Regions from separate parts of the Allobosea eneae genome, predicted to be linked through region 3. Evidence: predicted binding sites of a transcription regulator. Region 3 holds the regulator's gene; each other region holds the start of a gene.
What was found. The regulator PhoB, encoded in region 3, activates phosphate uptake and scavenging genes when phosphate is short. The targets are predictions, from matches to a motif close to TGTCATNNANCTGTCAT.

Region 1: a site for PhoB is predicted at 7,169-7,185, ahead of phnC (phosphonate ABC transporter ATP-binding protein). Genes of this name have one in related genera too.
Region 2: a site for PhoB is predicted at 7,768-7,784, ahead of ACFPOB_RS11540 (esterase-like activity of phytase family protein). Genes of this name have one in related genera too.

What each region holds. Positions count from the first base shown of each region.
Region 1 is NZ_JBHSLW010000002.1:40,158-50,090, forward strand. It holds gene ACFPOB_RS00460 (alpha-D-ribose 1-methylphosphonate 5-phosphate C-P-lyase PhnJ) at 1-342, opposite strand, end outside; gene ACFPOB_RS00465 (carbon-phosphorus lyase complex subunit) at 339-1,523, opposite strand; gene phnH (phosphonate C-P lyase system protein PhnH) at 1,546-2,151, opposite strand; gene phnG (phosphonate C-P lyase system protein PhnG) at 2,151-2,591, opposite strand; gene phnF (phosphonate metabolism transcriptional regulator PhnF) at 2,681-3,430, shown strand; gene phnE (phosphonate ABC transporter, permease protein PhnE) at 3,440-4,294, opposite strand; gene phnE (phosphonate ABC transporter, permease protein PhnE) at 4,291-5,172, opposite strand; gene phnD (phosphonate ABC transporter substrate-binding protein) at 5,313-6,230, opposite strand; gene phnC (phosphonate ABC transporter ATP-binding protein) at 6,306-7,124, opposite strand; gene ACFPOB_RS00505 (TetR/AcrR family transcriptional regulator) at 7,272-7,886, opposite strand; gene ACFPOB_RS00510 (efflux RND transporter periplasmic adaptor subunit) at 8,023-9,132, shown strand; gene ACFPOB_RS00515 (efflux RND transporter permease subunit) at 9,129-9,933, shown strand, end outside.
Region 2 is NZ_JBHSLW010000013.1:66,888-76,820, reverse strand. It holds gene ACFPOB_RS11570 (hypothetical protein) at 1-305, shown strand, start outside; gene ACFPOB_RS11565 (MFS transporter) at 302-1,543, shown strand; gene ACFPOB_RS11560 (LemA family protein) at 1,658-2,215, shown strand; gene ACFPOB_RS11555 (M48 family metallopeptidase) at 2,250-3,320, shown strand; gene ACFPOB_RS11550 (2-hydroxychromene-2-carboxylate isomerase) at 3,317-3,925, opposite strand; gene ACFPOB_RS11545 (argininosuccinate synthase) at 4,184-5,416, shown strand; gene ACFPOB_RS11540 (esterase-like activity of phytase family protein) at 5,511-7,712, opposite strand; gene ACFPOB_RS11535 (hypothetical protein) at 7,850-8,272, opposite strand; gene ACFPOB_RS11530 (helix-turn-helix domain-containing protein) at 8,407-9,228, shown strand; gene ACFPOB_RS11525 (CsbD family protein) at 9,318-9,509, shown strand; gene dnaJ (molecular chaperone DnaJ) at 9,569-9,933, opposite strand, start outside.
Region 3 is NZ_JBHSLW010000042.1:12,137-22,069, reverse strand. It holds gene pstC (phosphate ABC transporter permease subunit PstC) at 1-609, shown strand, start outside; gene pstA (phosphate ABC transporter permease PstA) at 625-1,515, shown strand; gene pstB (phosphate ABC transporter ATP-binding protein PstB) at 1,549-2,349, shown strand; gene phoU (phosphate signaling complex protein PhoU) at 2,391-3,116, shown strand; gene phoB (phosphate regulon transcriptional regulator PhoB) at 3,149-3,847, shown strand; gene ACFPOB_RS23705 (YnfA family protein) at 3,857-4,177, opposite strand; gene ACFPOB_RS23700 (GcrA family cell cycle regulator) at 4,257-4,808, opposite strand; gene ACFPOB_RS23695 (aspartate aminotransferase family protein) at 5,527-6,738, shown strand; gene argF (ornithine carbamoyltransferase) at 6,741-7,670, shown strand; gene ACFPOB_RS23685 (Hsp33 family molecular chaperone) at 7,670-8,668, shown strand; gene argE (acetylornithine deacetylase) at 8,789-9,933, opposite strand, start outside.

The DNA.
Region 1 (9,933 bases), on a different contig from region 3:
GTCGATGACCTTGAGCGTATCGTCGGGCCCGATGATCGCAGCGGTGACCTGGATGCCGCCGGTGCCCCAGCCGCGGGCGAGCGGCATCTCGCGCGAGCCGAACGGCACCTGGTAGCCGGGAATCGCGACCGCCTTGAGCAGCGCGCGGCGGATCATCCGCTTGGTCTGCTCGTCGAGATAGGCGTAGTTGTAGGCGGGCTTCGAATTCCGCGGGCCCTCATCCTGAGGAGCGGGCGCAGCCCGCGTCTCGAAGGATGTTTCATAGGGAGCTGGAGCATCCTTCGAGACGGCCCTGCGGGCCTCCTCAGGATGAGGGCTGGAGGAGTGGGACAAGACAGTCATTCCGCGGCCTCCGGCAGGGCTTCCTGTTGCTCGGCAAGGCGCTGCTCGCGCTCCTTGCGGATGCGGCGGATCAGTTCGAGCTCGCCCTGGAAGTCGACGTAATGCGGCAGCTTCAGATGCTCGACGAAGCCGGCCGCCTCGACATTGTCGGAGTGGTAGAGGACGAATTCGTCCTGCTGGGCCGGATAGGTCGCGGCCTCGCCGAACTCGCGGCATTTAAGCGCCCGGTCGACCAGCGACATCGACATCGCCTTGCGCTCGCTATGGCCGAAGGAGAGCCCGTAGCCGCGAGTGAACTGCGGCGGCACCTCCTTTGAGCCGGCAAACTGGTTGACCATCTGGCATTCGGTCAAAGTGATCTCGCCGAGATCGACGGCGAAGCCGAGCTCCTCCGGCACGAATTCGACCGCTACCTCGCCGACCCGGACCTCGCCGACGAAGGGGTGGCTGTTGCCGTAGCCGCGCTGCACGGAATAGCCGAGGCCGAGCAGGAAGCCCTCGTCGCCGCGCGCCATCGCCTGCAGGCGGACATCGCGCTCGGCCGGAAAGGTGACGGGCTCGCGGGTGAGGTCGAAGGGACGCGGATCGCCTTCCGGCGGCGCTTCTTCTTCCATCAGGCCTTCGGCGCCGAGGATGTCGGGCACGCGCGGCATGTGGGCGTCGAGAGGTTTCACGTCATGCTCGGGCTTGACCCGAGCATCTCCTGCCGCGCTTGCGCGGGAAGCGCCTTCTTGTCCTGAGATGGTCGGGTCAAGCCCGACCATGACGTCGGCGGTCTCCATCAGAGTGAAATCGAAGAGCCGGTGGGTGTAGTCATAGGTCGGGCCGAGCACCTGGCCGCCCGGCAGGTCCTTGTAGGTCGCCGAGACGCGGCGGCGGATCGCCATCTTGGCCGTATCAAGCGGTTCGGAGGAGCCGAAGCGCGGCAGCGTGGTGCGATAGGCGCGCATCAGGAAGGCGGCCTCGATCGCATCGCCCTGCGCCTGCTTCAGCGCCAGCGCCGCGAGATCGGGATCGTAGAGCGAGCCCTCGTTCATGACGCGACCGCAGGCGAGGCCCATCTGCTCGCGGATCTGCGCGACACCGAGTTCCGGCACGCTCTCGTCGCCGCGGCGGGCCTCGGCAACGAGATCATGGGTGGCGAGGATGGCGGCTTCGCCGCCCTTGACCGCGACATACATCAATAAAGCTCCCGGCGGGGCATCAGCGGGTTTCCACGATTTGCGTCGAGCGCGGCAGGCCGAGCATCTGCGCGCCATGGACCAGCAGAAGGTCGACACCGCGCGGGTAGAGCGCAGCGTTGCTTTCGACCTCAGCCCAGAAGCCGGGTCGCAGGCCGGTCGGGGCAATGCTGCGCCGGCCGGGAATGCCGGGGCCTTCGAGCGTGACCGCCTCGCCACCATCGAGCCCGGCGCATTGGACCAGCACCGTGGTCGAGCGATCCGGGAACTGGTCGTCGCCGGCGTTGAAGGCGGCGAACTTCGGCTCAGTTGCGGCGCCGTCGATCACGGCGAAGGCGGCGCGGGCGGGATCATAGACGAGGGCGGCGCCGCAATGGAAACGCAGCCAGGCGCCGGCCGGTCCGTCGCGCAGGGCGGCCGGCAGCCAGATCGGGGTCTCGTAATCGGCCAGCGTCAGCAGTGCGACCGCGGTCGCCGGCGCGAGCCCAGCGGGTGCCTCGACCGAAACGCCGATGTCGCAAGAGAGGCCAGGCTCGGAGAGCGCGGCCAGCAAGGCGCGGAAAGCGCCTTGTGACTGGAAGACCGGATCGGCGAAGCCGGCGCCGATGAGGGTGTCGTTGGGAGTCATCAGCCGCCCCTGACCAACGTGAAGAAATCGACCTTGGTGGCAGCCGCCTTGCGCGAGGCGAGCTCGCGGGCAGCCTGCTGCTTCTGCGCCAGAGCAAAGACACCGCGCCGCAGCGGGCCGGTCTCGATCTCGCCCTGGAGAAGCGCATCGGTAACGGCGGCGAGGCGCGCCTTACGGCCGTCAAGGCCGAGCGCATAGGAGAAGCCCATGGCACCGCCCTCGAGGCGGACGACGCAGCGCGTCACCGTCGCCTCGCCGAGGTTGAAGCGGCGGCCAGCGCCGCCGGCGCGGCCCTCGACCATGACAGTGCCGGTCTCGGGCGCCTTCAGCAGCTCGTGTGTCGGCAGCGGGCCGGCCTGCTGCAGCAAGGCGTCGATCTCGCCTTGCGTGGCGCGGGCCAGCACTGCCATCCATTGCTGACGTGTCGCGGTGTCGGTCATACCCGTGTCGGCCTCTCGCCAAGCGCTAATGTCTAGACTATAATAAGCATGTTGTTGGAAAAGGTCTATACATTTTGGATGAAACTTTGATGACGCCGGGCTTGCCGGACAATCAGGGCGCTGATGGCGGAACGGCATGGCGCCGGATCGCCGACGCACTTGCCGCCTCGATCGAGCAGGGCGAATACGAACCCGGCGATACGCTGCCGGCCTCGGTCGCCCTGGCCGAGCGCTATGGCGTGCACCGCCATACGGTGCGCCAAGCCTTCCGGCATCTGGCCGAACGCGGCTTGGTGACGGTATCACGAGGCCGTGGCACGCAGGTGACGGCGCCGCGCTTCCCCTACAAGCTCGGCCGCCGCGTCAGCATGCGCACGAATTTCGGGGCTGCGGGTATCGCGGTGTCGGGTGCTGTGCTGGCTTCGGAAGTCGTTGTCGGCAAGGCGGAGCATTGCATGCTGCTCGGCCTGCCTGTGGGCACATCGCTCTGGGCGATCGAGACCCTGAGCCGGGCCGGCGGCACGCCGGTCGGCACCGGCATCCACTACCTCAGCGTCGCGCGCTTCCCGCGCTTCGACGAGATCCTGACCGAGGCGGGCTCGTCGATCACGGCTGCCTTTAAGGCCTGCGGCATCGCCGACTATGTCCGGCGCTCGACGCGGCTGGCGGCGCGGCTGGCCAGCGAGCGCGAGGCGGCCCTGCTCAGGATCGAGCCGGGCGCCGCTGTGCTGACCTCCGATGCGCTCGACGCGCTGCCCGACCTGACGCCGATCCACATCGTCAACAGCGTCTTCGCGGGCAAGCGAATGGAGATGGTGGTCGAGCCCTTCGGCGACTGACCGCCGGGCTCAGACCGCGCGCTTGCCGATGATGGCGAAGCGCAGCCTGTTCGAGAGGAAGTCGATCGCCGTCACCGCCGCCAGGATCAGCAGGATCAGGAAGGAAACCTGCTGCCATTCGAGCGTGCGGATCGTTTCGGCGAGGTAGAGGCCGATGCCGCCGGCGCCGACGATGCCGATGATGGTCGATGAGCGGGTGTTCGACTCGATGTAATAGAGCACCTGGCTGGCGATCACCGGCAGCACCTGCGGGATCAGCCCGAAGCGGATCTCATGAGCCTTGCCGCCACCGACCGAGGTGACGCCCTCGACGGGCTTGCGATCGGCGGATTCGATCGCCTCCGAGAACAGCTTGCCGAAGGCGCCGAGATCGCTGGTCATGATCGCGAGCATGCCGGCGAAGGGGCCAAGGCCGACGACATTGACCCAGATCAGCGCCCAGATCAGCGCATCGACGCCGCGCACCGTGTCCATCGAGCGGCGCGCCAGGAAATGCACGACGCGGTTGGCGACGACGTTCTTGGCTGCAAGGAAGCCGAGCGGGAAGGCGAGGATCGCCGCCAGGATCGTGCCGAGGAAGGCGATGGCGATGGTCTCGAACAGCGCCTTGACGAAGATGATGGCGCGGGCGAACGAGCCGGGGTCGGGCGGTAGCATCAGCACGACGAAAGTGCCGAGATTGGAAAAACCGGCGATGATCTTCCAGAGCGATGTCTCGAGCGTGGTCAGCCCGTAGAGGAAGAGCCCGACGAGGCCGCCGATGACGGCGATCGTCGTGAGCTTCGTCTTCAGGGAACCGTCGATCGCGGCCTGGTGGCGGGCGATCAGCGCGGCGCGGTCGGCGGCGGAGAGGGCGAGCGTCATTTGCCGTGCTCCAGGCTGAGCAGCGCATGGCGCAGGCGCTCGGTGCCATAGTCGATCAGCATCACCGTGACGATGATCAGCAGCAGGATGGCGCTGACATCGGTGAAGTAGAATTTGCGGATCGCCTCGATCAAGTCCTGTCCGATGCCGCCGGCGCCGACGAAGCCCATGATCGAGGCGCCGCGGACATTGATCTCGAAGCGCAGCAGCGTGTAGCTGGCGAAGTTCGACAGCACCTGCGGCACCACCGCGAAGCGGATGGTCTGCCACCAGCTCGCTCCGGTTGCGGTCAGGCCGTCGACCGGCTTCATGTCGATATTCTCGACCACCTCCGAGAAGAGCTTGCCCATCGCGCCCATGGTGTGGATGGCGATGGCGAGCACGCCGGGCAGCGGGCCGAGGCCGAAGGCGATGACGAAGATCAGCGCGAAGACGATTTCGGGGACGGTGCGGCAGAATTCGAGGAAGCGGCGCGTGCCCCAGCGCAGCCAGGGCAGGCGGCCAAGATTGCTGGCGGCGGTGAAACAGAGAAGGAAACCGCCGACGGCGCCGAGCACGGTGCCGATATAGGCGATCAGGAGCGTCTGCCAGAGCAGTTTGAGCCAGCCGTTGAGGCCCCAGTACCATTCCTTGAGGTCGGCGCCGAGCGTCGCGAGGCGCAGCGTCGGCATGGTCTCGAGGATGTATTTCGGGAAGCGCCAGGCGTTGGCGGCGAACTTCGCGAAGTCGACCTCGGAGCCGATGCCGGCGAGCACGACGCAGGCGATGAAGATCGCCGCGCCAAGCAGCGTCTGCAGCCGCTTGGCCGCCATTTCGCGCCGATAGAGCTCGGCATGGGCGGCGATGGCCGGGTCGTTGCGATCGATCGCGAGTGTCATGGGAGCGCTTCCACACATGTCGCAGGACCGGCTGGTACCGGTCCTGGACTGGGCGTCATTCTCGGGCGGAGCGAAGCGCAGACCCGAGAATCTCGATCAGGAGATGCTCGGGTCAAGCCCGAGCATGACGGCTGTCAGAGTTACGACGACTTCTTCTTGCGGAGCGCGTCGACGAACTTGTTCAGCTCGATGATCGGGTCGTAGGCCTTGTTGTCGACGGCGACGAGCGGGCCCTGCTTGCCTTCATAGATCTTGTCGAAGGCGGCCTTGTCCTTGGCGGCGAGGTTCAGCACCGCGTCGCGGATCTTGGCCTTGAGCTCGGTGGGCAGCTCGGTGAGATAGGCCATCGGCGAGTTCACGATCTGCTCGGACTTGTAGATGATCCGGAAATCCTCAGCTTTCACCATGTTCTTGCGTGCCATGCGCAGCAGGTTGGATTCCTGCTCGTCGTTCCACCAGTTGGCGGCGATGTCGACGGTGCCCTGCTGCAGGGCGATGATCGCGTTCTCGTGGCTGCCGGTATAGACGACCTTGCCGAAGAAGGTCTCGGGCTCGATCTTCATGCCGTCAAGGGCAAAGCGAGGCACGTTGTTGCCGGAGGTCGAATTCGGGTCGACGAGGCCGAGATTCTTGCCCTTGAGGTCCTCGACCTTCTGATAGGGCGAGTCTTTCTTCACGTAGAAGACCGAATAGTAGCCCTTGGTGCCGTCGAGGTTGGTCTCGATCGCGAAGGCGTCAATCTTGGCGCCGGTCATCAGCGCGCGGGCGAAGGAGGCCGGGCCGTACATGCCAATGTGGATATTGCCGGCGCGCTGGCCTTCGATGATGGCGGCGTAGTCGTTGGCGATGCGCAGGGTGACCTTGGTGCCGAGTTCCTTCGAGAGATAGTTGACGAAGGGGGTGTAACGCTCGACGACGCCCGAGGCGTTCTCGGCCGGGATGATGCCGAAGACGAGCTCGGGGTACTTCGCCTTCCAGTCCTGGGCAAAGGCCGGGGTGGCGAGCGACGCGGCAAGGCCGGCGGCGGCGAGCGTAAGCGTATGACGACGGGTCAGCATGGTGGGTGCTCCTTTGAGAAAATACTGCTGATGAAGGGCAGGCTTAAGGGCAGGCTCTGGCGTGCCGCCTTTTGCTCAGGCGACGTTCTGTTTGGCGCGCTTGGCTTCTGAGGTCGCAATGGCCTCGAGCGCGTCGAGCGCTTCGGCGCCGGCGTCCTTGGCCTCGATGCCGTAGAGCTCGGCTGCGATCTCGCTGGTCAGCGCATGCGGCGGGCCGTCGAACACGACCTTGCCGGCGGCCATGCCGATCAGCCGGTCACAGTACTTGGCGGCGATGTCGAGGTGGTGGAGATTGCTGATGACGGTGATGCCGTCCTCGCGGTTGATGCGGAACAGCGCGTCCATGACGATCTGGGTGTTGCGCGGGTCGAGCGAGGCGATCGGCTCGTCGGCGAGGATGATCTTCGGCTCCTGCACCAGCGCGCGGGCGATGGCGACCCGCTGCTGCTGGCCGCCGGACAGGGTCTCGGCCCGCTGGGCGAGCAGATGGCCCATGTCGAGCCGTTCGAGCGCGGCGATGGCGCGGACCTTGTCGTCCTGCGAGAAGCTCTTGACCAGTGTCAGCGCGGCCGAGCGATGGTTCAGGCGGCCGAGCAGGACATTGGTCAGCACGTCGAGGCGGCCGACCAGGTTGAACTGCTGGAAGATCATCGCCGTGTCACGCCGCCAGGCGCGGAGCGCCGCGCCACGCAGGGCGGTGACGTCGCGGTCCTCGCTGAGGATGCGGCCCTCGCTGGCGTCGGCGAGGCGGTTCAGCATGCGCAGCAGCGTCGACTTGCCGGCGCCCGAGCGGCCGATGATGCCGACCATCTCGCCGCGCGGAATCGACAGGGTGACGTTGTCTACGGCGGCCTTGCCGCCGAAACGCTTGGTCAGACCCTCGATACGCAGCATCAACACTCTCCCGCGATTGCGGAACGATGCGGTATCGGCGGTAGATGACAGCGCCGTGACAGGAGGCGCGTTCCGGGACGACCAGGGCGGAGGGCCGGTCACCGTTCGTCAACCATACCGCCTAGCCCGTGGGGCTAAGGCGGAGCCTCAGGCAGCCCGCAGGAGCAGATCGACGCAGGCGGCGACGTAAGCCTTGCGCTCTGCCTCGGGAACCGGAGCGATGCCGAGGAGGCCGCGGACCTGGTGGAAGCCGCGCAGCATGCCGATGAACTGTTCGGCCAGCGTCGCGGCCTCGCCGGCCGTTAGCTCGCGCGATAGCCCATCACCGGATCGTGACCGCTGCTCCAGCAAGGCTGAAAGTTCCGCGATCATACGGCCTGCACCGGCCTCGTAGGCGGCTTGTCCCAATTCGGGAAAACGCGCGGCCGCCCCGACGATCAGGCGATGCAGATCGAGCGAGGCGGGGTGCAGCATCATCGCCAGCGCGTCCTCGCCGAGGCGCAGCAGAATGGCACGCAAATCGCCGGTTTCGCTGCGTGGGCGGCGCAGCGGAATCGTCAGCTTTTCAGTAAGTTCGCTGCAAATCGCCAGGAACAGCGCCTGCTTGTCGGCGAAGTGGCTGTAGATCGTCTGCTTGGAGACGCCGGCACGCTGGGCGATCTGGTCGAGGCTGGCGCGGTCGAAGCCCTCGGCAAGGAACATTTCCGAAGCGGCTCGGGTGATCGCGTCATGTTTATCCGGCCGTGATTTTTCGGCCGGCATCTGTCTTGCTTCTGCAGCAGCGGAGCCGTTACGTCCGTGCATCCATCATTCCGTCACGCTTGTGCCCCTAAAGGGCTCTTATCAAACTAGACCGTCCAGTCTAAATTAAGCGCGTGATACCGGAGCGTCCAGCCTGATGAAGCGTTTTCTCCTCCTTGTTCTGATCGCCGGGCTGGCGGGTGGCGGGTATTACGGTTACCGCTATCACTACAATGCGCCCAATCAGCAGGCGAAGGCGCAAGGCGCCGCCGGCGCGCAGAACGCTGCGATTCCGGTCGAAGTGGGCACGATCGAGCTCACCTCCGTCGCCGAGGAAGTCGAGGCGCTCGGGACCCTGGCCGCCGACGAATCCGTCGTCATCGCGCCCGAGATCGCCGGCCGGGTCGTCTCGCTCGGCTTCAGGGAAGGCGAGCGAGTCGCCAAGGATCAGCCGCTGGTCATGCTCGATACCGCGATCCTCGATGCCGAGCTGAAGCAGGCGCAGGCCGATCTCTCGCTCGCCCGCGACACTTATGACCGCAACCGCTCGCTGGTCCAGCGCGGGGCGGGAACGCAGGTCGCGCTCGAGCAGGCGACGGCGCAGCTCGCCTCGCAGGAGGCGCGCCTGCAACTCGCCCAGGCCAAGCTCGCCTTCGCGACGATCAAGGCGCCGTTCAGCGGCGTGGTGGGGCTGCGTTCGGTGGGCGTCGGCGACTTCGTCTCCATCGGCAAGCCGCTGATCACGCTGACCAATATCGATCCGATCAAGGTCGATTTCCGCGTGCCGGAGATCTACCTGACCCAGCTCAAGGTCGGCCAGCCGATCCAGCTCAAGGTCGATGCCGTGCCCGAAAAGCCCTTCGCCGGCAAGATCTTCGCGATCGATCCGGTGGTCGACGTCAATGGCCGCGCCGTCAAGCTGCGCGCCACCATTCCCAATGCCGATCTCGTGCTGAAGCCCGGGCTGTTCGCCCGCGTCACCATCATGGTCGACAAGCGCGAGAACGCGCTGGTCGTGCCGGAGACGGCGGTTGTCCCGGATGGTCTCAGCAAGACCGTCTTCATCATCGAAAACGGCAAGGCCAAGCGGATGCCGGTGGAACTCGGCAAGCGTCTGACCGGCAAGGTCGAGGTGGTCAAGGGCCTTAAACCCGGCATGCAGATCGTCACCGCCGGGCAGATGCGCCTGCGTGAGGGCGCGACCGTCTCGATCAAGGAACGGACCGTGGTCCAGACCAGCTCGCTGCCGGGCGCCGTGCAACGATGAGCCTGTTCGAGCTCTTCGTCCGCCGGCCGGTCCTCTCGACCGTCCTCAGCCTGCTCGTCGTCCTGATCGGCTTCGTTTCCTATACGCGCCTGACGGTGCGCGAATACCCGAACATCGACGAGCCGATCGTCTCGGTGCAGACGACCTATCGTGGCGCCAGCGCCGAGATCATCGAGACGCAGGTCACGCAGATCCTGGAGAACTCGATCGCCGGCATCGAGGGCATCGAGATCATCAACTCGACCAGCCGCCAGGAGCGCAGCCAGATCTCGGTGCGCTTCCGGCCGGACGTCGATCCCGACGTCGCCGCTTCCGACGTGCGCGACCGCGTCAGCCGCGTGCGCGGCCGCATGCCCGACGAGATCGACGAGCCGATCATCGCCAAGGTCGAGGCCGACGCCCAGCCGGTGATGTACCTGTCGCTGACCAGCGCGCGGCACTCGCCGCTGGAGCTGACCGATTTCGCCGACCGTTTCATCGCCGACCGTGTCCAGAACATCACCGGCGTCGCCGAGGTCCGCATCCTAGGCCAGCGCCAATACGCCATGCGCATCTGGCTCGATCGCGCCCGGCTCGCCGCCTACAACATCACCGTCCAGGAGATCGAGGCGGCGCTGCGGGCCCAGAACGTCGAGATTCCCTCCGGCCGGATCGAGAGCAACGACCGCGAATTCACGGTGCTCTCGCAGACCAGCCTGAACACGCCCGAGCAGTTCCGCGAGATCACGGTCAAGGACGCCAACGGCTTCCCGGTCAAGCTGCGCGACATCGCCAAGGTCGAGCTCGGCGCCCGCGAGGAGC
Region 2 (9,933 bases), on a different contig from region 3:
ATGACGAGCGCGCCTATCTCGACGCGCTCGCCGAGCTCGGCCGGCGCGAGGAACCTTTCCTGCTGCTCACCATCTTCGGCGGCGGCCGCAAGCTGTCGCAGGCCGGCGAGCGCGAGCAGGCGATCTGGTTCAAGCGGACGCGGGCCCAGTTCGGCGCGCTCTGCGGCGCCTGCGCCATCGTGCGCCCGGGCGCGACCGAGGCGATGGCGGACGTCTTCCGCCGGCTCTGGCCCTTCCCGATCAGCCTGGAGACCGACGAGGCGGCGGCGCGAGCCTTCCTGCTGAAACACAGGAGAGCGGCATGAGCGCGGGCGAGGCCGCCATCGGCGCAGCTCCGGCCAGCAATGCCGCGCGCTACCGGCTCTTCGCGGTGCTCGGCGGGCTCTATCTCGCGCAGGCGATCCCGTCCTATCTCTTCGTCGCGGCGCTGCCGCCGATCATGCGCGAGGCCGGCGTCTCACGCACTGCCATCGGTTACATGAGCATCCTGCTGCTGCCGCTGGTGATCAAGTTCGTCTGGGCACCCTGGATCGACCGCATCAGACCGTTCGCGCGGGCGCACCGGGCCGGCTGGGTCTTCATCACCCAGACCGGCACGATCCTGTGCATCCTGGCGCTGATCGCAGTTGGGCCGCTCGATGTCACCAGGATCATCGCGATCGGCTTTGTCGCATCGCTGCTGATCTCCACGCAGGACATCGCCACCGACGGCTATGCGGCGAAGTACCTGCCGGAGGCCGACCGCGCCATCGGCAACGCCATCCAGGGCGGCTCGATCGCCTTCGGCGTCGTCATCGGCGGCACGCTCGGCCTCGTGCTGCACCATTATATCGGCTGGACCGGCATGCTCGTCACCATCGCCGCGATCTCGCTGCTGCCGCTCATCGCGGCGGCGATGATGCGCGAGGGCGATCCGACCCCGACCGAGACCGCCAAGCGCCCCTCGATCCGCGCCTTCCTGCGCCGGCCCGAGGCACGCCAGATCCTCTGGATCGCGCTGATCTACCGGGCGAGCGAGGGGCTGGTGAAGGCGATGGAAGGCTCCTACCTCGTCGATGCCGGCGTGCCGCTCAACCAGATCGGCTATCTCTCCGGCATATCGGCGACGACGGCCGGCCTTGCCGGCTCGGCGATCGCGGCCTGGCTGGTCAAGCGCCAAGGTGTCGCCTTCGTGCTCGCTCTGCTCGGGGCGGCGCGCACGCTCTGCTTCCTGCTCTTCGCCTGCCATGCGCTGGGAGCCGTCGTCGGCGCCTGGCCGCTCTTCGGCGCTGCCGGCTTCCAGACGCTGATCCGCTATATGGAGATCGTCGCGCTCTACTCGCTGTTCATGGCGGTGACGACCTCGGACCAGCCGGGCACCGACTTTACCATCCTCGCCTGCGCGCAATTGCTGGTCTATCTCGCCGGCTCGATGCTGGCCGGCAAGCTCGCCGATACGCTGGGCTATGGCGCACTGTTCTGCCTGGCGACCGCGATCTCGGCGGTCGCGGTGATCGCCACCGTCAGGATGATCGCGCGCAGCAGCGTCGGAAAGCCGGCCTGACCGGCGCAAAGCGCTCGCTGCGAGCGGCGACAGCTTCCCTAGCGTCGTCCTTCATGCAAGGTTGCCGGCGAGATCGCCTGTGCCGCAAGATCGCCTGTGCCGAAGGAGAACACCATGGGTTGGGTCGTCCTTGGACTGATCGTCGTCGTCGTGGTCTGGCTGATCATGACCTATAACGGCCTGGTCGCGATGCGCCAGCGCGTCAACCAGGCCTTCGCCGACATCGACGTGCAACTGAAACAGCGCCACGACCTGATCCCCAATCTCGTCGAAACCGTGAAGGGCTATGCCAGCCACGAGAAGGAAACCTTCGACGCGGTGATCAAGGCGCGCAACCAGGCCCAGTCCGCGAGCGGGCCGCACGACCAGGCCGTGGCCGAGCAGCAGCTCACCGGCGCCGTCGGGCGCCTGCTGGCGCTCGGCGAGGCCTATCCGGACCTCAAGGCGAGCGCGAACTTCCAGCAGCTCCAGCAGGATCTCGGCAATGTCGAGGACAAGCTCGCGGCTGCCAGGCGCTTCTTCAACAATGCGGTCAGCGAGTTCAACGCGGCGATCCAGGCCTTCCCGGCCGTGTTCTTCGCGCCGCAGATGGGCTTTTCCCCGCGCGAGTTCTTCGATGTCGGCGAAGAGACGCGGGCGCAGATCGAGGTTGCACCCACCGTGAAGTTCTGAGCGCCTCGATAGGCGTTACAACGGAGCTGCGGCGATGCCGGGGGAAGCCTTCGGGCTCTACACCCATCAGCGCAACAACCGGACCCGGTCGATCGCCCTGATCATCGGGCTTTTCCTGATGGTCTATCTGACCGTCTGGGGCGTGATGCTGGTCGGCTACGGCTATGTCGGCGTGCCGCGCGGATACACGGTGACGAGCTTCGTCGGCCAGCGCTTCTGGTCCTGGCTCCCCTTCATCACCCTCGCCACCGGCGCCTGGGTCTTCATTGGCTTCCAGATCAACGTGAAGCTGATCGAGGCCGTCTCGGGGGCGGAGGGCGTGACGCGGGAGGCGCAGCCAAAACTCTATCGGATGCTGGAGAATCTCTGCATCTCGCGCGGCATGGTGACGCCGAAGCTCGCCATCATCCAGAGCGACGCGCTCAACGCCTTTGCCAGCGGCGTCAACGACAAGCAGTTCACGGTGACGCTGACCACCGGGCTGATCGAGCAGCTCAACGACGCCGAGATCGAGGCGGTGATCGCCCATGAGTTGACCCATATCCGCAATGGCGACGTCCGGCTGATGGTGATCGCGGTGGTGATCGCCGGCATCATCTCCTTCGTCGGCGAAGTCGTGTTCCGCAATCTCGGGCGGGTGCGGATTTCCTCCGACGGCGACAAGAAGGGCAGCGGCTTTGCGATCATTCTCGGCTTTGCGGTCATCGCCGTCGCCTGGCTGCTCGCCGTGCTGATCCGGCTGTCATTGTCACGGGCCCGCGAATACCTCGCCGATGCCGGGGCGGTGGAGCTGACCAAGAATCCGGACGCGATGATCTCGGCCCTGCTCAAGATCTCGGGCCGCGCCGATATCGACAATGTCCCGTCCGGCGTGATGGACATGTGCTTCGAGAACGATCCGGACGATTTCGCCGACCTGTTCTCGACCCATCCTTCCGTCACCAAGCGCGTGCAGGCGCTGGTGCAGACCGCTGGCGGGCGCCTGCCGCCGGAAGCACCGCCCGGCCCGCCGAAGATCAGCGAGCGGCAGCCTTTGCCGGAGATCGCTCAGACCTCGGCGACGCACGGACCGTGGTCGCGGCCGGCACCGCCGGCAGGGGGCTAGCGCCCGTCCTTGGCCCAAGCGAGCGCTTCCTCGAGCCGATCGTCGCCCCAGAACAACTCGCCGTCGCCGGTGACGAAGGTCGGCGCGCCGAAGATGCCGAGCGATTTGGCGAGCTCGGTCTCGGCCTTGAGCCGGCCCTTGACCTCCTCGCTGCGCGACGCTGGGAAGACGCTGACCGGATCGGCCCCGGCCGCGCGCAGGGCCGCGTTCAGAACGGCCTCCTCGGCAATGTTGCGCCCCTCGCAGAACTGCGCGCGGAACAAAGCCTTGGAGAAGGTCGGCAGCCAGCCGGCCTCGCGCCCCGCCAGAGCAAGCCGCGCCGCGACGAGGGAATTCTGCGGGAAGGTTTCCGGCCGCACGATAGTGAGCCCGTTGCGGGCGGCCCGGCGCGCCGTGTCGCGCCACATATAGCGGCCCTTGTTCGGGTAGAGGTTGAAGGGCGAGGTCGCCCAGCCCTGTGCCGCGAAGATCGGTCCGAGCAGGAATGGCCGCCAGCGCACCTCGACGCCAGCCGCCTCGGCCAGCTCTTCGATCCTGAGGGCACTGAGACAGGAATAGGTCGACGCGAACTCGTACCAGAAATCCAGAACAGGACGATTCGGCATCAAACCTCCACGCGGGAGCGGCTTTGAACAAACTGAGCCGATTATCCGCCCCCGCGAATCGGCCCACAAGCCAGAAGCCGCAAACGCGCCAACGGACAGCGATCCATCAAACGATGACGCGCAATCGATCAGAAGGTTCCGATTGCGTCGTCCCTAGCCCTGCGATAGTGCCCGGTTACGTCCGAAATGCGGCCGGGAAAGCCGCATTCACTACTCCAGGCGCGAGGCTTTCGTGCCGCCACTGCAGGAAGACAGTCCATGGCCGACAAGCGCGTGAACAAGGTCGTGCTCGCCTATTCCGGCGGGCTCGACACCTCGATCATCCTGAAGTGGCTGCAGACCACCTATAATTGCGAGGTCGTGACCTTCACCGCCGATCTCGGCCAGGGCGAAGAGCTGGAACCGGCCCGTCAGAAGGCGCTGCTGCTCGGCATCAAGCCGGAGAACATCTTCATCGAGGACCTGCGCGAGGAGTTCGTGCGCGACTACGTCTTCCCGATGTTCCGGGCCAATGCCGCCTATGAGGGCGTCTACCTGCTCGGCACCTCGATCGCCCGCCCGCTGATCGGCAAGAAGCTGATCGAGATCGCCGAAAAGGTCGGCGCCGACGCGGTCTCGCATGGCGCGACCGGCAAGGGCAACGACCAGGTCCGCTTCGAGCTGACCGCCTATGCGCTCAAGCCCGACGTGCACGTCATCGCGCCTTGGCGCGAATGGGACCTGCGCTCGCGCGAGCAGCTGATCGCCTTCGCCGAGCAGCACCAGATCCCGATCGCCAAGGACAAGCGCGGCGAGGCGCCGTTCTCGACCGACGCCAACCTGCTGCACGTCTCCTCGGAGGGCAAGGTGCTGGAGGATCCCGCGCAGGAGGTTCCGGACTACGTCTTTTCGCGGACTGTCTCGCCGGAAGAGGCGCCCGACACCCCGACCGTGATCTCGATCGACTTCGCCAAGGGCGATGCGGTCGCGATCGACGACGTTCAGCTCTCGCCGGCCAAGCTGCTCGCCAGGCTCAACGAGCTCGGCCGCGACAACGGCATCGGCCGGCTCGATCTGGTCGAGAACCGCTTCGTCGGCATGAAGAGCCGCGGCATGTACGAGACGCCCGGCGGCACGATCCTGGCCGTCGCGCACCGCGCCATCGAGTCGATCACGCTCGACCGCGGCGCCGCCCATCTCAAGGATCAGCTCATGCCGCAATATGCCGAGCTGATCTATAACGGCTTCTGGTTCTCGCCGGAGCGCGAGATGCTGCAGGCGCTGATCGACAAGAGCCAGGAGTTCGTCGCCGGCCAGGTGCGGCTCAAGCTCTACAAGGGCGGCGTCCACGTCATCGGCCGCTCCAGCCCGTACTCGCTCTACGATCAGGACCTCGTCACCTTCGAGGAAGGCGCGGTCGCCTACGACCATCGCGACGCCGCCGGCTTCATCAAGCTCAACGCGCTGCGCCTGCGCACGCTCGGTCAGCGCAAGCGCAAGCTGGGGCTGTAAAACTCCGGTCCGGAGCGAGCGCGAGCCCGCTGCGATCTCCCAATAAAAAAGGCCGGCGAGCGATGCTCGCCGGCCTTTTCGCTCGACGGAACGCTTACTTGGCGAGCTTGCCGAAGGCGAAGAATTGGGTCTCGCCGGAGGCGTCGTCGACGCCGTCATTGTCGGTGACGACGAAGAGGTTGCCGTCCTTGTCGACCGCCATGCCCTCGACCTTGTCGAGCCCGTAACCGCCGAGCTTCATCAGCTCCGGCGTCAGGTCGCGCAGCAGCGTCTTCGCGACGGTCGGGATCTCCGAGGAGCCGAACGGCGCCGGCTTCAATCCCTTGACCGAGAAGGTCGCGAGCGTCTTCACCGCCTTGGCACCGAACTGGTTATCGCGCTCGATCACGGCGAAGCTGTCGTCGCCGAGATAGGTCAGCTCGGAGAGGCCCATCCAGGCGCCGGCGGCGGGGGCCGTCAGCGGGTAGTAGAGGATGCCCCAGCTCTTGGTGAAGGGCTTGTAGGAGAGGAGCTTGACCTTGCCCTTGGGGTCGTCCTTCCACTCGCGCTGCACGGCGATCCAGACCGTCTCGTCCTGGCCGCTGCCGGTGACGGCGACGCCCTCATAGCCCTGGTTGGTCGCCTTGGCGGCGAATTCCTCCGGCAGGGCGATCTCCTCCTCGATCTCGCCCTTGGCCGAGGCGCGCAGCAAGAGGTTCTGCGTCGGCTTCTCCTTGCGCTCCGGCGCGCCTTCCGAAGCCAGCCAGAAGCCGCCGCCCGGGCGCGTCGCGATCCCCTCGAGATCATAGGAGGCGGGCTTGCCGTCCTTGGTCACGGTGATCGCGCCCGTGATCGTCGCCGGCTTCTTGGTCGCGTCGATCTCGAGGATGCGCGAGGGCGTATAGGCGCTGTCGGTGATGCTGAAGAGCCGGCCCGGCAGTTCGGGATGGGCGGCAAGGCCCGAGAGCGCGCCCCAGCCGCGCGGCAGACCATCGACATCGGCCGAGACGATGGTCGGATAGACGACGGGTCCTTCGCTGCGCTCGTAGATGGTCACGGCCGAACGTGGCCCGCCCTTCTCGCCGAGATCGGCCTCGGAGGCGGAGACGAAGAGGTTGCGCTGCGGGATGGCGAGCAGGCCTTCCGGCGCGATGCCGCCCGGCAGCGCCTGCAGGAAGCGCGGGGCGCGGCCAGGACCTTCATCCTTGAAGACGAGAACGAGCGAGGCGCGCTCCAGCCCGACGAAGAACAGGCGCTCGCCATTATAGGTGCCAACCTCGATGCCTTCCGGCTCGCTGCCCTTGGCGGCCGAGCGGCGCTCCGGATAGTGGCCGAGGCGCATGGCGATGTGGTCGACCATGTTGCCCGAATCAAACTCGACCGTGCCGTCCTTGCGACGAATCGTGAAGCCGCGCGAGCCGCCCTTCCAGTCACCTTCATTGGCGGTGACGAAGCGGTCATTGTCGAGCCAGCGCACCGCATCGGGCTCGCGGCGCACGCCTTTCAGCTCCTCGACCGGCCTGATCTCACCGTCCCGGGTCTTGTCGATGCCCTTGAGGTCGACGGTGCCGGCCGGGAAATGCGCGACGAGCTTGCCGGTCTTGGTATCGACCACGGCAAGGTGGTTGTTCTCCTGCAGCGTCACCACGGCAAGGCCGTCCTGGTTGACGTCGACAAATTCCGGCTCCGGATCGGTCGGCTCGACCGCGGCGATACCGGTGAGATCGACGACCTGCCTCGAGGCGCAATCGGCCTGCCCGTCCTTGAGGCCGATGAGCGTGAGATTGCCGCCGGGAAGCTGCGGCAGGTCGCCCTTGCCCAGCTTCTCGTCGCGCTCGTTCTCGATGACGATGGCGAGCTTGCCCTTGTCCTTGGTCAGGGTGATCGAGTCGGGCTGGCCGCCGAGCTCGCATTTGGCAGCGACCTGTTTGGTCTTGAGGTCGATGGTGGCGAGATGGCCGGCCGGCTCCTTGAAGTTGTCGCCGGAGGTGACGACCACGGCGAAGGCGCGCTCGCCGAGGATGACGACCGAGGTCGGCTCGCCGCCGACCGGAATGAAGCCGCCGGGCTTGGGGGCATTGGCGGTGCTGATGTCGACGAGGCCGATCGCCTTCTGCTCGGCGTCGGTATAGGCGAGCAGAGTTCCAGCCTCATTGGCCGTGATGATCTCGGAGACCGTCTTCTTGCTAGCGTCGCGGTCGGACGGCAGGTTGAGCGGCACCTGGAAGGTGGCGATGCGGTTGAAGGTCGGCTCGGCCAGCGCCGTACCGCCGGCGAGGAGCGTCGCGAGAGCCGTAAGGACGAGAGGTTTGCGCATGGGACGGCCCTGTTCCGTAGGGTGAGGAGGCAGGCCATCCGGCTAGTGAGCACAGACGACAGTTTCGTGACAAGCCGTCGCAAACGAAAGCCGCCGCAGCATGAGCCACGGCGGCCTCAAATCGCAGGCATTCCGGATCAGCGCAGCGCGGCTTCGGCTCCGCCGGTTTCGATGACCGACTTCTTCAGGCCGATCACCTCGAGCTCGGTCACGACAGCGACCGCCGCGGCCTGGGCGAGAACGAAGGCGATGCCGAGCGTGGTCGGCGCGAACCAGCCGGCGACCAGGATCAGGACGCTATCGGCGATCCAGAGGATGTTGACACCGATCACGGCGTAGACGGCAAGCCGCGGCAACCGCGCCCGGCTGGCAAGGAAGGCGAGGACCGCGGCGCAAGGCAGCAGCACGAGGCCGGCGCCGCGCAGGAATTCGGTGGGCAAGCCGAGCAGGCCGGAGAGCGCGCCGGCGCCGACGGCGAGCAACTGGCCGGTCGCCGCGCAGGCGGCGGCATCTAGGGCAAGGGCGTTGCGCAGGAAACGCGAGGACTGGATGAAGGCCATGGTCGTTCTCCGGTTCAGGCCCCGTCTCGTCCGGGGCGGTTGCTGATGGAGGCCATGCTGACGGATGCCGGGAGGCTGGTCGATTAAGCGGGAGGTAATTGGAAGACGGCCTTAGCGCAGCTAGCTTGCACGCCATGAACAAGCACCAGCAGCCCGCGATCGGGCATCTCATCCGCGACTGGCGCCAGCTGCGCCGTCTCAGCCAGCTCGACCTCGCGCTCGAAGCCGAGATCTCGCAGAAGCATCTCAGCTTCGTCGAGAGCGGCCGCTCGGTCCCGAGCCGCGACATGGTCCTGCTGCTCGCCGAGCATCTCGGCGTGCCGCTGCGCGAGCGCAACGCGCTCCTGCTCGCCGCCGGCTATGCGCCGGTCTATCTCGAACGGTCGCTCGAGGATCCGAGCCTGCAGGCCGCACGCAGCGCGATCGACCTTCTGCTCAAGGGCCATGAGCCTTATCCGGCGGTCGCGGTCGACCGGCACTGGACCCTGCTCGCGGCGAACGCCATGGTCCCGCCGCTGCTGACGCTGGTCGAGGACGCCGACTTGCTGCGCCCGCCGGTCAATGTGCTGCGGTTGAGCCTGCATCCGCGCGGGATCGCCCCGGCGATCCTCAACCTCGCCGAATGGCGCGGCCATCTGATCGCCCGGCTGCGCCAGCAGATCCGCGCCACGGCCGACCCGCTGCTGGCCGAACTCCTGACCGAGTTGCTGAGCTATCCCGTCGCGGCTGCGCCCTCGGCCAAGGGCAAAGCGCAGGAGGAGGCAGAGCCTCCGATCGTGGTGCCTTTGAAGTTGCGGCTGGGCGAGACCGAGCTGTCGCTGATCTCGACGACGACGGTGTTCGGCACGCCGGTCGACGTGACCTTGTCGGAGCTGGCGCTGGAGACCTTCTTCCCGGCCGACGAGGCAACGGGCCGGGCGCTGCGGGCGATCGCAGAGACGATCACGTCCGCTTGAGCGCGGGAACCAAAATCCGGCCGTGACGTTCTCCCATCCGAAGCGGCGCCGAGGCGCCGAGTTCAACTTATTCGGAAAGGAACACGTCTATGGGCAGCACCGCCGACAAGATCAAGGGCATGGCCAACGAGGCCGCCGGCAACATCAAGCAGGCAGCCGGCAAGGCGCTGAACAAGCCCGAGCTTCAGGCCGAGGGTATCGCGCAGGAGCGCAAGGGCGAAGCCCAGCAGGCGGTCGGCAAGACCAAGGACGCCGTCAAGAAGGTGATCGACAAGGCCTGACCATCAGGCCGGCTCCGACCACAGAAGAACGGGCGCCGCAAGGCGCTCGTTTTTTGTTTTCAGGCCGCTCCGCCGAGGCCGCCGAGGAAATCCTTGACCCGGCCAAAGAAGCCGGCTGTCTCGGGATGGGTGGCGCCCGAGCTCTCGCGCTCGAACTCCATCAGCAACTCGCGCTGGCGGGCGGTCAGCTTCTGCGGCGTCTCGACCAGCACCTGGATGTAGAGATCGCCCATCTCGCGCGAGCGCAACACGCTCATGCCCTTGCCCTTCAGGCGGAACTGCTTGCCGGTCTGGGTGCCCTCAGGGACTTTCACCCGGGCCTTTTCACCATTCAGCGTCGGCACCTCGATCTCGCCGCCGAGCGCCGCCGAGGTCAGGCCGATCGGCACGCGGCAGAACAGGTCAGCGCCGTCGCGCTGGAAGA
Region 3 (9,933 bases):
TCGACCGCGATCGAGCTGCTCGCCGCCGTGCCGTCGATCATCTACGGCATGTGGGGACTCTTCGTCTTCGTGCCGCTCTTTGCCGCCTATGTGCAAGTGCCGCTCTCGAACGTCGTCGAGGGCATGCCGATCCTCGGTACGATCCTCTATTCGCGTTCGCCGTCCGGCCTCGGCATCCTCACCGCCGGCTTCATCCTGGCGTTCATGATCATCCCGTTCATCGCCTCGATCACCCGCGACATGCTCGACCAGATCCCCTCGGTGCTGCGCGAGAGCGCCTATGGCATCGGGGCGACGACCTGGGAGGTCGTGCGCCATGTGCTGGTGCCGCAGGCCGGCGTCTCGATCATCGGCGCTATCATGCTCGGCCTCGGCCGTGCGCTCGGCGAGACCATGGCGGTGACCTTCGTCGTCGGCAACGCCAACCGGCTGTCCGGCTCGATCATGGATCCCGGCTCGACCATCGCCTCGCGCATCGCCAACGAGTTCAACGAAGCGCTTGGCCTGCAGCTCAACGCGCTGATCGCGCTCGGCTGCATCCTGTTCTTCGTCACCTTCGTCGTCCTCGTGATTGCGCGCATCCTGGTTGCGCGGGTAAAATCCTACTGAGCGGATGGAAAGACCATGACTCTCGCCACCCCCTCGACCGTTCGTGCCCTGCCGCCCGCGACCTGGGGGCGCGTGCGACAGTCGCGCCGAACCGCTGACCGGGCGATGAAGATCATCGCGACCACCTTCACCCTGCTGGCGATCTCCGTGCTGTTCTGGATCCTCGGCATGCTGATCGTGAAAGGCATCGGCGGCCTTTCGGTCGCGACCTTCACCCAGATCACGCCTGGTCCCGGCTCGGAAGGCGGCGGTCTCGCCAACGCCATCGTCGGCTCGCTGGTGCTGACGTTCCTCGGCATCGCGGTGGCGACGCCGATCGGCGTGCTGGCCGGCACCTATCTCGCCGAATACGGCAAGGGCTCGAAGCTGGCCGACCTGATCCGCTTCATCAACGACATCCTGCTCTCGGCGCCCTCGATCCTGATCGGCCTGTTCGTCTACGTGATCATGGTTCAGCCGCTCGGCGGCTATTCCGGCTGGGCCGGCGGCGTCGCGCTCGGCATCATCGCGATCCCGGTGATTGTGCGCACCACCGAGGACATGCTGCGGCTCGTGCCCGGCCCGCTGCGCGAGGCCGGCTCGGCGCTCGGCGCCCCGCCCTCGGTGGTGATCACCTCGATCACCTGGCGGGCGGCGAAATCGGGCATGGTCACCGGCATCCTGCTGGCGCTCGCGCGCATCGCCGGCGAGACCGCGCCGCTGATCTTCACCGCCCTGAACAACAATTTCTGGTTCTCGCCCAGCCTGTTCGGCGGCGTCTCCAACCTGCCCGTGACGATCTACCAGTTCGCCTCCGCCCCTTACGAGAATTGGCAGCAGCTCGCCTGGGCCGGCTCGCTGATCATCACCGTCTCAATCCTCGTGCTTTCCATCATCGCCCGGCGCATCGTGCGCGGCGGCAAGTGATCCAAGTAGCGTCCGATCGGAAGGACCATGAAGATGCTCTCGACCCTGGAACTGAGCCCGCAGACGCTGGACGCCGACGCTCCCGTCCGCATCGCCGTCAAGAATCTCGATTTCTACTACGGCGAGCACAAGGCGCTGAAGAACATCAACCTCGACTTCCGTGACCGCCACGTCACGGCGCTGATCGGCCCGTCGGGCTGCGGCAAGTCGACCCTGCTGCGCATCTTCAACCGGATCTACTCGCTCTATCCCGAGCAGAAGGCCACCGGCGAGATTCTGCTCGACGGCCGCAACATCATCTCCAACAATGTCGACGTGAACGAATTGCGCTCGCGCATCGGCATGGTCTTCCAGAAGCCGACGCCCTTCCCGATGTCGATCTACGACAACGTCGCCTTCGGCATCCGCCTCTACGAGAAGCCGCCGAAGTCGGAGCTCGACGACCGCGTCGAGGGCGCGCTGCGCCGCGCCGCGCTCTGGGACGAGGTCAAGGACAAGCTGAAGAGCTCCGGCATGGGCCTCTCCGGCGGCCAGCAGCAGCGCCTGTGCATCGCCCGCACCATCGCCCAGAAGCCCGAGGTCATCCTGTTCGACGAGCCGACCTCGGCGCTCGACCCGATCTCGACCGGCAAGATCGAGGACCTGCTCGAGCAGCTCAAGACCGATTTCACCATCGTCATCGTCACCCACAACATGCAGCAGGCGGCACGCATCTCGCAGTACACCGCCTTCATGTATCTGGGCGAAGTCATCGAGTTCGACGCCACCAACACCATCTTCATGAACCCGCACAAGAAGCAGACGCAGGACTACGTCACCGGCCGCTTCGGCTGAGGTCCACGCAGTCGTCGGCCAGCCCCGAAGGATACGCCCCGATGTCGGATCAACATATCGTCCGCTCCTACGATGCCGATCTCGAAGGCCTGCGCCGCAGCCTCGCCGAGATGGGCGGCATGTCCGAGCGCATGCTCGGCGATTCCACGGTCGCGCTGGTGCGCCGCGACACCGCGCTTGCTCAGAAGATCATCACGGCCGACCAGCGCCTCGACAATCTCCAGCGCGAGGTCGAGGAGAAGGCGGTGCTGACCATCGCCCGGCGCCAGCCGCTCGCCAATGATCTGCGCGAGCTGATCTCGGCGATCCGCATCGCCGCCGACATCGAGCGCGTCGGCGATCTCGCCAAGAACATCGCCAAGCGCGCCGTCGCGATCTCCGGCCAGTTCTCGCCGCCGCATCGCGCCGTGGTCGGCCTCGAGCATATGAGCCGCCTGGTCCAGGCCCAGCTCAAGGACGTGCTCGACGCCTATGCCGCCAGCAACGAGCAGAAGGCGATGGAGGTCTGGCGCCGCGACGACGAGATCGACGCGCTCTACACCTCGCTGTTCCGCGAGCTCCTGACCTATATGATGGAGGATCCGCGCAACATCACCTTCTGCACGCATCTGCTGTTTTGCGCCAAGAACGTCGAGCGCATCGGCGACCACACGACGAACATCGCCGAGACCATCCATTACCTCGTCACCGGCCAGTCCATGGACGAGACTCGGCCGAAGCTCGACACCACCAACATCCTCGTCGACCTGCCGGCGGCCAATGGCTGAACTGGTAGGCGGTTGAGCGAAAGCGAGACCCTATGCCTGCACGCATCCTGATCGTCGAGGACGAGGAGCCGCTGACCCTGCTGCTGCGCTACAACCTCGAGGCCGAGGGCTTCGAGGTCGACAGCGTGGCGCGCGGCGACGACGCCGAATTGCACCTGCGCGATCACACGCCGGATCTCGTCCTGCTCGACTGGATGCTGCCCGGCCTCTCCGGCATCGAGCTCTGCCGACGCCTGCGCACGCGTCGCGACACCGAGCGCGTGCCGATCATCATGCTGACCGCCCGCGGCGAGGAGACCGAGCGCGTGCGCGGCCTCGCCACCGGCGCCGACGACTATGTCGTCAAGCCGTTCTCGCTGCCCGAGCTGATTGCACGCATCCAGGCGCTGCTGCGCCGCGCCAAGCCGGGCCATGTCGCCGGACTGCTCGCCGCCGGCGATCTCGAACTCGACCGCACCACCCGCCGGGTCCGCCGCGCCGGGGCCGAACTGCATCTTGGGCCGACCGAGTTCCGACTGCTCGAATTCCTGATGCAGGCGCCGGGCCGCGTCTATTCGCGGGCGCAGCTGCTCGATGCCGTCTGGGGCCGCGACGTCTATATCGACGAGCGCACCGTCGACGTCCATGTCGGCCGCCTGCGCAAGGCGATCACCCCGGCCAATTCCAAGGATCCGCTGCGCACCGTGCGCGGCGCCGGCTATGCCTTTGACGAGACGTTTGCGCGCGGCTGACCGTTTTGGTCAGCGCGGCGTAGCGATAATGACCGCTGCGCCGGCAAGGCAGAGCGCCGAGCCGGCGAGATCATAGCGATCCGGCGGTATTTTCTCGACCAGTGCCATCCAGGCCAGCGAGGCGAGGATGTAGATGCCGCCATAGGCGGCAAAAGCGCGTCCGGCCGCGGGGCTGTCGATCAAAGCCAGCTGCCAGGCGAAGGCGGCGAGTAAGACCAAGCCTGGCAGCAGCCACCAGACCGGCTTGCCGAGTTTCAGCCAGGCCCAGAAGGCGAAGCAGCCGGCGATTTCGGCCAGCGCGGCGCCGAGATAGATCGCGAATGTCGCCATGCGCGGGCCCTCTGGTCCTGCCCATGAGCAACCGGCCTTGCGGCCGGCTTTCATGGTTATGCAATCGCGTCGCGAGCACTCAGGCGCGGATGGCCTTGCTGCGGTCGCGCCGACGGTCTGCCGCAGGCTGGTAGGCGATGCGAGCATGATAGGCGCAATAGGGCAGGCCGGTCGCGCTGCGGCCGCCGCAGAAGCGGAATTCCGGCGAGGTCGGGTCACCCATCGGCCAGCGGCACATATATTCGCGCAGATCCATGATGGTGACCCGCTCGGAGAACGGCACCACCACGTCCTCGGACGGGGCCGGCTCGCGCTCGACCTGCGCCTCGGCCTCGATCTCGGCCGCGAATTGCGGGGCGAGCGCGGTGTTGCCGCGGGTCAGCCCGGCGCCGCCGTTCTGATGTCCGGCCGGGTGGCTCGGCGGGCGGGCTGCCGGCTTGCGCGGACGCGGCGCGGCCGAGCCCGGGCTCTTGGCCCGGCCTGACAGGCCGAGACGATGGACTTTCCCGATGACCGCGTTGCGCGTGACATTGCCGAGCTCGGCGGCGATCTGGCTCGCGCTCAGGCCGTCGTTCCAGAGCTTCTTGAGCAGTTCGACGCGTTCGTCGGTCCAGGCTCCGGCTTCGGTCATGGGGTTGCACCTGTCTTCGTCATGTCCCACCGGCGGGCCGGCGAGGCATAGGGAGAGATCATGGCGGAATCCGATACCGGCAGCGTCCGTGGTTAAACGGAAGCCGTTACGCCCGGGACTGACGATACTGGAGACGCCGCACGAGATGTCGTATCTGACGAAGACGACCATACAAGATGGCCTGACTCGGCCACAAGAGTCGCCGAATCCTAATTCGGCTTTTCCCCAGCCAATCGCCGCAGATGGTGTGGCAGTGAGTCCAATCGGCAACGCTGTCGCGAGGTCATGGCTCTTGCAGAAGAAGCTTCAGCCCTCCTCCTGAGGAGCGGACGTCAGTCCGCGTCTTGCAGGATGCTCCAGCTGGTGCCGGAGCCTCCGGCAGCATCCTTCGAGACGCCGCTGACGCGGCTCCTCAGGATGAGGGCTGAGGGCAGGGCCAATCGCCCTCCCGCCAGGGCTGCTGCAATTGACAGGGCCTGGCCGGTTTTGCATAGTCGCGTGACGCAGCCGCCCCAAAGGGCGGCGCTTATGTTTTTGAGCGATCGGGATTTTCCTTCGATGCGGCTTGACGCGCGACGAGACGACGGGAACGGCCAGCGACGATAATGTCGCCGGCGGGTCGCATCGTGCCGGCATCATGCCGCCTTGCGTCCCAACCTGCCGTTCCCGGCCCGAGATTCCGCGCTACCCTCCTGTTTCGCCGCAAGGATTTCGCTCCATGAGCATCGCTTCCGCTTCTTCCGTTCTCCTGCCGACCTATGCCCGCGCCCCGATCGCGCTCGAGCGCGGCGAGGGCGCCTGGGCGATCACCGCCGACGGCACCCGCTATCTCGATTTCGGTGCCGGCATCGCCGTCAATTCGCTCGGCCATGCCCATCCGCATCTGGTCGAGGCCCTGACCCAGCAGGCGCAGCGGATCTGGCACACCTCCAACCTCTACACGATGCCCGAGGGCGAGAAGCTCGCCCGACGGCTCTGCGAGGCGACGTTTGCCGAACGCGTCTTTTTCACCAACTCGGGCGCCGAGGCGAACGAGTGCGCGATCAAGATGGCGCGCAAATACCACGCCGCGAAAGGCCATCCCGAGCGCTACCGGATCGTCACCTTCGAGGGCGCCTTCCATGGCCGCACGCTTGCGACCATCGCTGCCGGCGGCCAGCAGAAATACATCGACGGCTTCGGCCCCAAGGTCGATGGCTTCGACCAGGTGCCCTTCGACGACGAGGCGGCGCTGAAGGCTGCGATCACGCCGGAGACCGCGGCGCTGATGATCGAGCCGATCCAGGGCGAGGGCGGCCTGCGCTCGGTGCCGATGCGCTTCCTGAAGCGCCTGCGCGAGCTCTGCGACGAGCATGGCCTGATGCTGATCTTCGACGAGATCCAGACCGGCGTCGGCCGCACCGGCAAGTTCTTCGCCTATGAGCTGGGTGGCGTCGTCCCCGACATCATGTCGATCGCCAAGGGCATCGGCGGCGGCTTCCCGATGGGCGCCTGCCTCGCCACCGAGGAGGCGGCCTCCGGCATGACGCTCGGCACGCACGGCACCACCTTCGGCGGCAACCCGCTCGCCATGGCGGTCGGCAACGCCGTGCTCGACGTCATCCTGGCTGATGGCTTCCTCGACCATGTCCAGAAGACGGCCTTGCGCCTGCGCCAGTCGCTGGCCCAGCTCAAGGATCAGCATCCCCAGGTGATCGAGGAGATCCGCGGCGAGGGGCTGATGCTCGGCCTCAAGCTCAAGACCCCGAACACCGATTTCGTCGCGCAGGCCCGCGCCGCCGGCCTGCTGGTGGTCGCGGCCGGCGACAATGTCGTGCGCCTGCTGCCGCCGCTGATCATCGGCGAGAGCGAAGTGGCCGAGGCGGTGGCGCGGCTGGACAAGGCGGCTGGCGCGGTCGAGGCGGAACTCGCCCGGCCGGCGGCGGAGTGAGCATGATGTCTGCGACGCGTCACTTTCTCGATCTCTCGGATTTCTCCGCCGGGGAACTCCGCGCCATCCTCAAGGCGGGCGAGGAGATCAAGGCCCGCCGGCGCACGCCCGCGGCCGCCGGTGATCGCCTGCTCGAGGGCAAGGTCATCGCCATGATCTTCGAGCAGCCTTCGCTGCGGACCCGCGTCTCCTTCGACGTCGGCATCCGCGAACTCGGCGGCTCGCCGATGATGGTGACCGGCCAGGAGATTGAGCTCGGCGAGCGCGAGACCATCGCCGACACCGCCCGGGTGCTCTCGCGCTATGTCGACGCGATCATGATCCGCATGCTCGACCACGATTCCGTGGTCGAGATGGCGAAATACGCCACCGTGCCGGTGATCAACGGCCTGACCAAGCGCCAGCATCCCTGCCAGGTCATGGCCGACGTCATGACCTTCGAGGAGCGCAAGGGCTCGATCAAGGGCAAGCGCATCGCCTGGACCGGGGACACCAACAACGTTCTGACCTCCTGGGTCCACGCCGCCGGCCGCCTCGATTTCGAGCTCGCCATCGCCACCCCCGAGGAGCTCGCGCCGCCGCCGGCCTTGCTCGATTGGGCCCGCAAGCAGGGCGCGAAGCTGCAATTGACCAATCGCCCCGAGGCCGCGGTCGAGGGCGCCGATTGCGTCATCACCGATTGCTGGGTCTCGATGGGCGACGAGGAAGGCACGCGCCACAACCTGCTGCGGCCCTATCAGGTCGATGAGCGCCTGCTCGGCCGCGCCGAGAAGGATGCGATCTTCATGCACTGCCTGCCGGCCTCGCGCGGCGAGGAAGTGACCGACGCGGTCATGGATGGGCCGCAATCGGCTGTCTTCGACGAGGCCGAGAACCGCCTGCATGCCCAGAAGGGCATCCTGGCCTGGTGCTTCGGCGGAGTGGCGGCCTGATGGCCGACGCCTCGCCCGCGGGCGCACCCGACGACCGGGTGCTGCCCTTCGCCGTGCCGGCGCTCGATGTGCGCGGCCGGGTCGTCCGGCTCGGCCCCTCGCTCGACCAGGTCCTCGAGCGGCATCATTATCCCGAGCCGGTCGCGCGCGTCCTCGCCGAGGCGGCGGCGCTGACCGTCATGCTCGGCACCACGCTCAAGGGCGAGGGCCGCTTTCAGCTCCAGACCAAGAGCGACGGGCCGATCTCGATGCTGGTCGTCGATTTCAACGCGCCGGACTGCTACCGCGCGATGGCCCGCTACGATGCCGACCGCCTTGCGGCAGCGATCGATGCGAATGCGATCGCGACCGGCGAACTGCTCGGCAAGGGTCATCTTGCCATGACTGTCGACCAGGGCACCGATGCAACGCGCTATCAGGGCATCGTCGCGCTCGACGGGCAGAGCCTGGAAGAGGCGGGCCATCAGTATTTCCGCCAGTCCGAGCAGATCCCGAGCCGCATCCGCCTCGGCGTCGGCACCGTCCTGACCGGTGAAGGCCTCGCCTGGCGCGCCGGCGGCCTGATCGTCCAGTTCATGCCGACATCGCCGGAGCGGCTGCGCGCCGCCGATCTCCACCCCGGCGATGCGCCGGAGGGGCACGAGATCCTCGCCGCCGGTGACGATGACGGCATCAGCGACGACGCCTGGGCCGAGGCGCGCTCCCTCGTCGGGACGATCGAGCATCACGAACTGCTCGATCCGCTGCTGGAGAGCGAGCGCCTGCTCTATCGGCTCTTCCATGAGCGCGGCGCCCATGTCTTCGAGCCCGTCGCGGTGCAGGAGGCCTGCCGCTGCTCGCGCGAGCGGGTGCTCGGCATGCTCAAGGGCTTCTCGGCCGACGACCGCAAGGCGATGGTCGCCGATGACGGCACGCTCGGCGTCACCTGCGAGTTCTGCTCGCGCCGCTACCAGTTCGACCCGGCCGAGGTCGAGGCGGAGATCTCGGCGGAACAATAGGCGTGCGTCATGCTCGGGCTTGACCCGAGCATCTCAGGCCGGAAGAGGCGCCGGTTGGCGTGTTCGCGTCACGAGATTCCCGGGTCTGCGCTTCGCTTCGCCCGAGAATGACGATGTCGCTTACCCCCGGCACTCGGCCATCAGCTTGCGCATGAAGGCCTCTCCGGCCGCGAACTGCTCCAGTGTGATGTATTCGTCCGGCTGGTGTGCCTGGTCGATCGAGCCCGGGCCGCAGACGATGGTCGGCAGGCCGGCGCGCTGGAAATGCCCGGCTTCGGTGGCATAGGCGACGGCGATGGTGCGGTTGCGCCCGGCGAGGCGCATCACCAGCGTCTCGGCCTCGGAGCCAGGATCGGGCGCCAGGCCCGGCACGTCCGAGCTCATCACCGTCTCGATCGCAGCCGATGGCGCGGTCTTGCGCATGCGGGCGAGCACCTCGTCCGACAATTTGGCGAAACGGGCCGGCACCTCCTCGGGATCGGAACCCGGCAGCGTGCGCACCTCCCAGGCGAGATCGCAGCGATCGGCCAGGATGTTGCGGGCGATGCCGCCATGGAATTTGCCGATATGGATGGTGTCATAGGGCGGGTCGAAGCGGCCGCTCTCGTCGATCCGGCCCTCGCGCTCGTCCGCCATGGCGACGAGGCCGGCGGCGAGGCGGGTGCCGGCATGGACAGCGCTGGCGCCGAGATGCGGCTTCGAGGAATGCGCGGCAAAGCCGGTGATCGCGGTGAAGAAGGTGCGGATGCCCTTATGCGCATCGGCGAGCTCGAGCGAGGTCGGCTCGCCGACGATGACGGCGCGCGGCCTAGGCAGGCTCTTGCCCATGGCGGCGATGCCGTCGACGACACCGAGGCAGGTCACCTCCTCGTCATAGGAGAAGAACAGGTGGATCGGCGTCTTCAGGTCGGCGGCGAGGAAATCCGGCACCAGCGCCAGCGCCAGCGCGACGAAGCCCTTCATGTCGACCGAGCCGCGGCCATAGGCCTTGCCGTCCTCGACATGCAGGGTGAAGGGATCGCGCGACCAGGCCTGGCCCTCGACGGGCACCACGTCGGTATGGCCGGAGAGGACGATGCCGCCCTTGTCCTGCGGGCCGATCGTGGCGAACAGCGCCGCCTTGTCGCCGGTCGCGTTCGGGAAGCGCACCGACGGCACCCCCCAGCCGGTGAGATAGCCCTCGACGAAGGCGATCAGGTCGAGATTGGATTTGTGGCTCACCGTGTCGAAGGCGACGAGGTGGGCCAGCATGTCGAGCGGCTGGT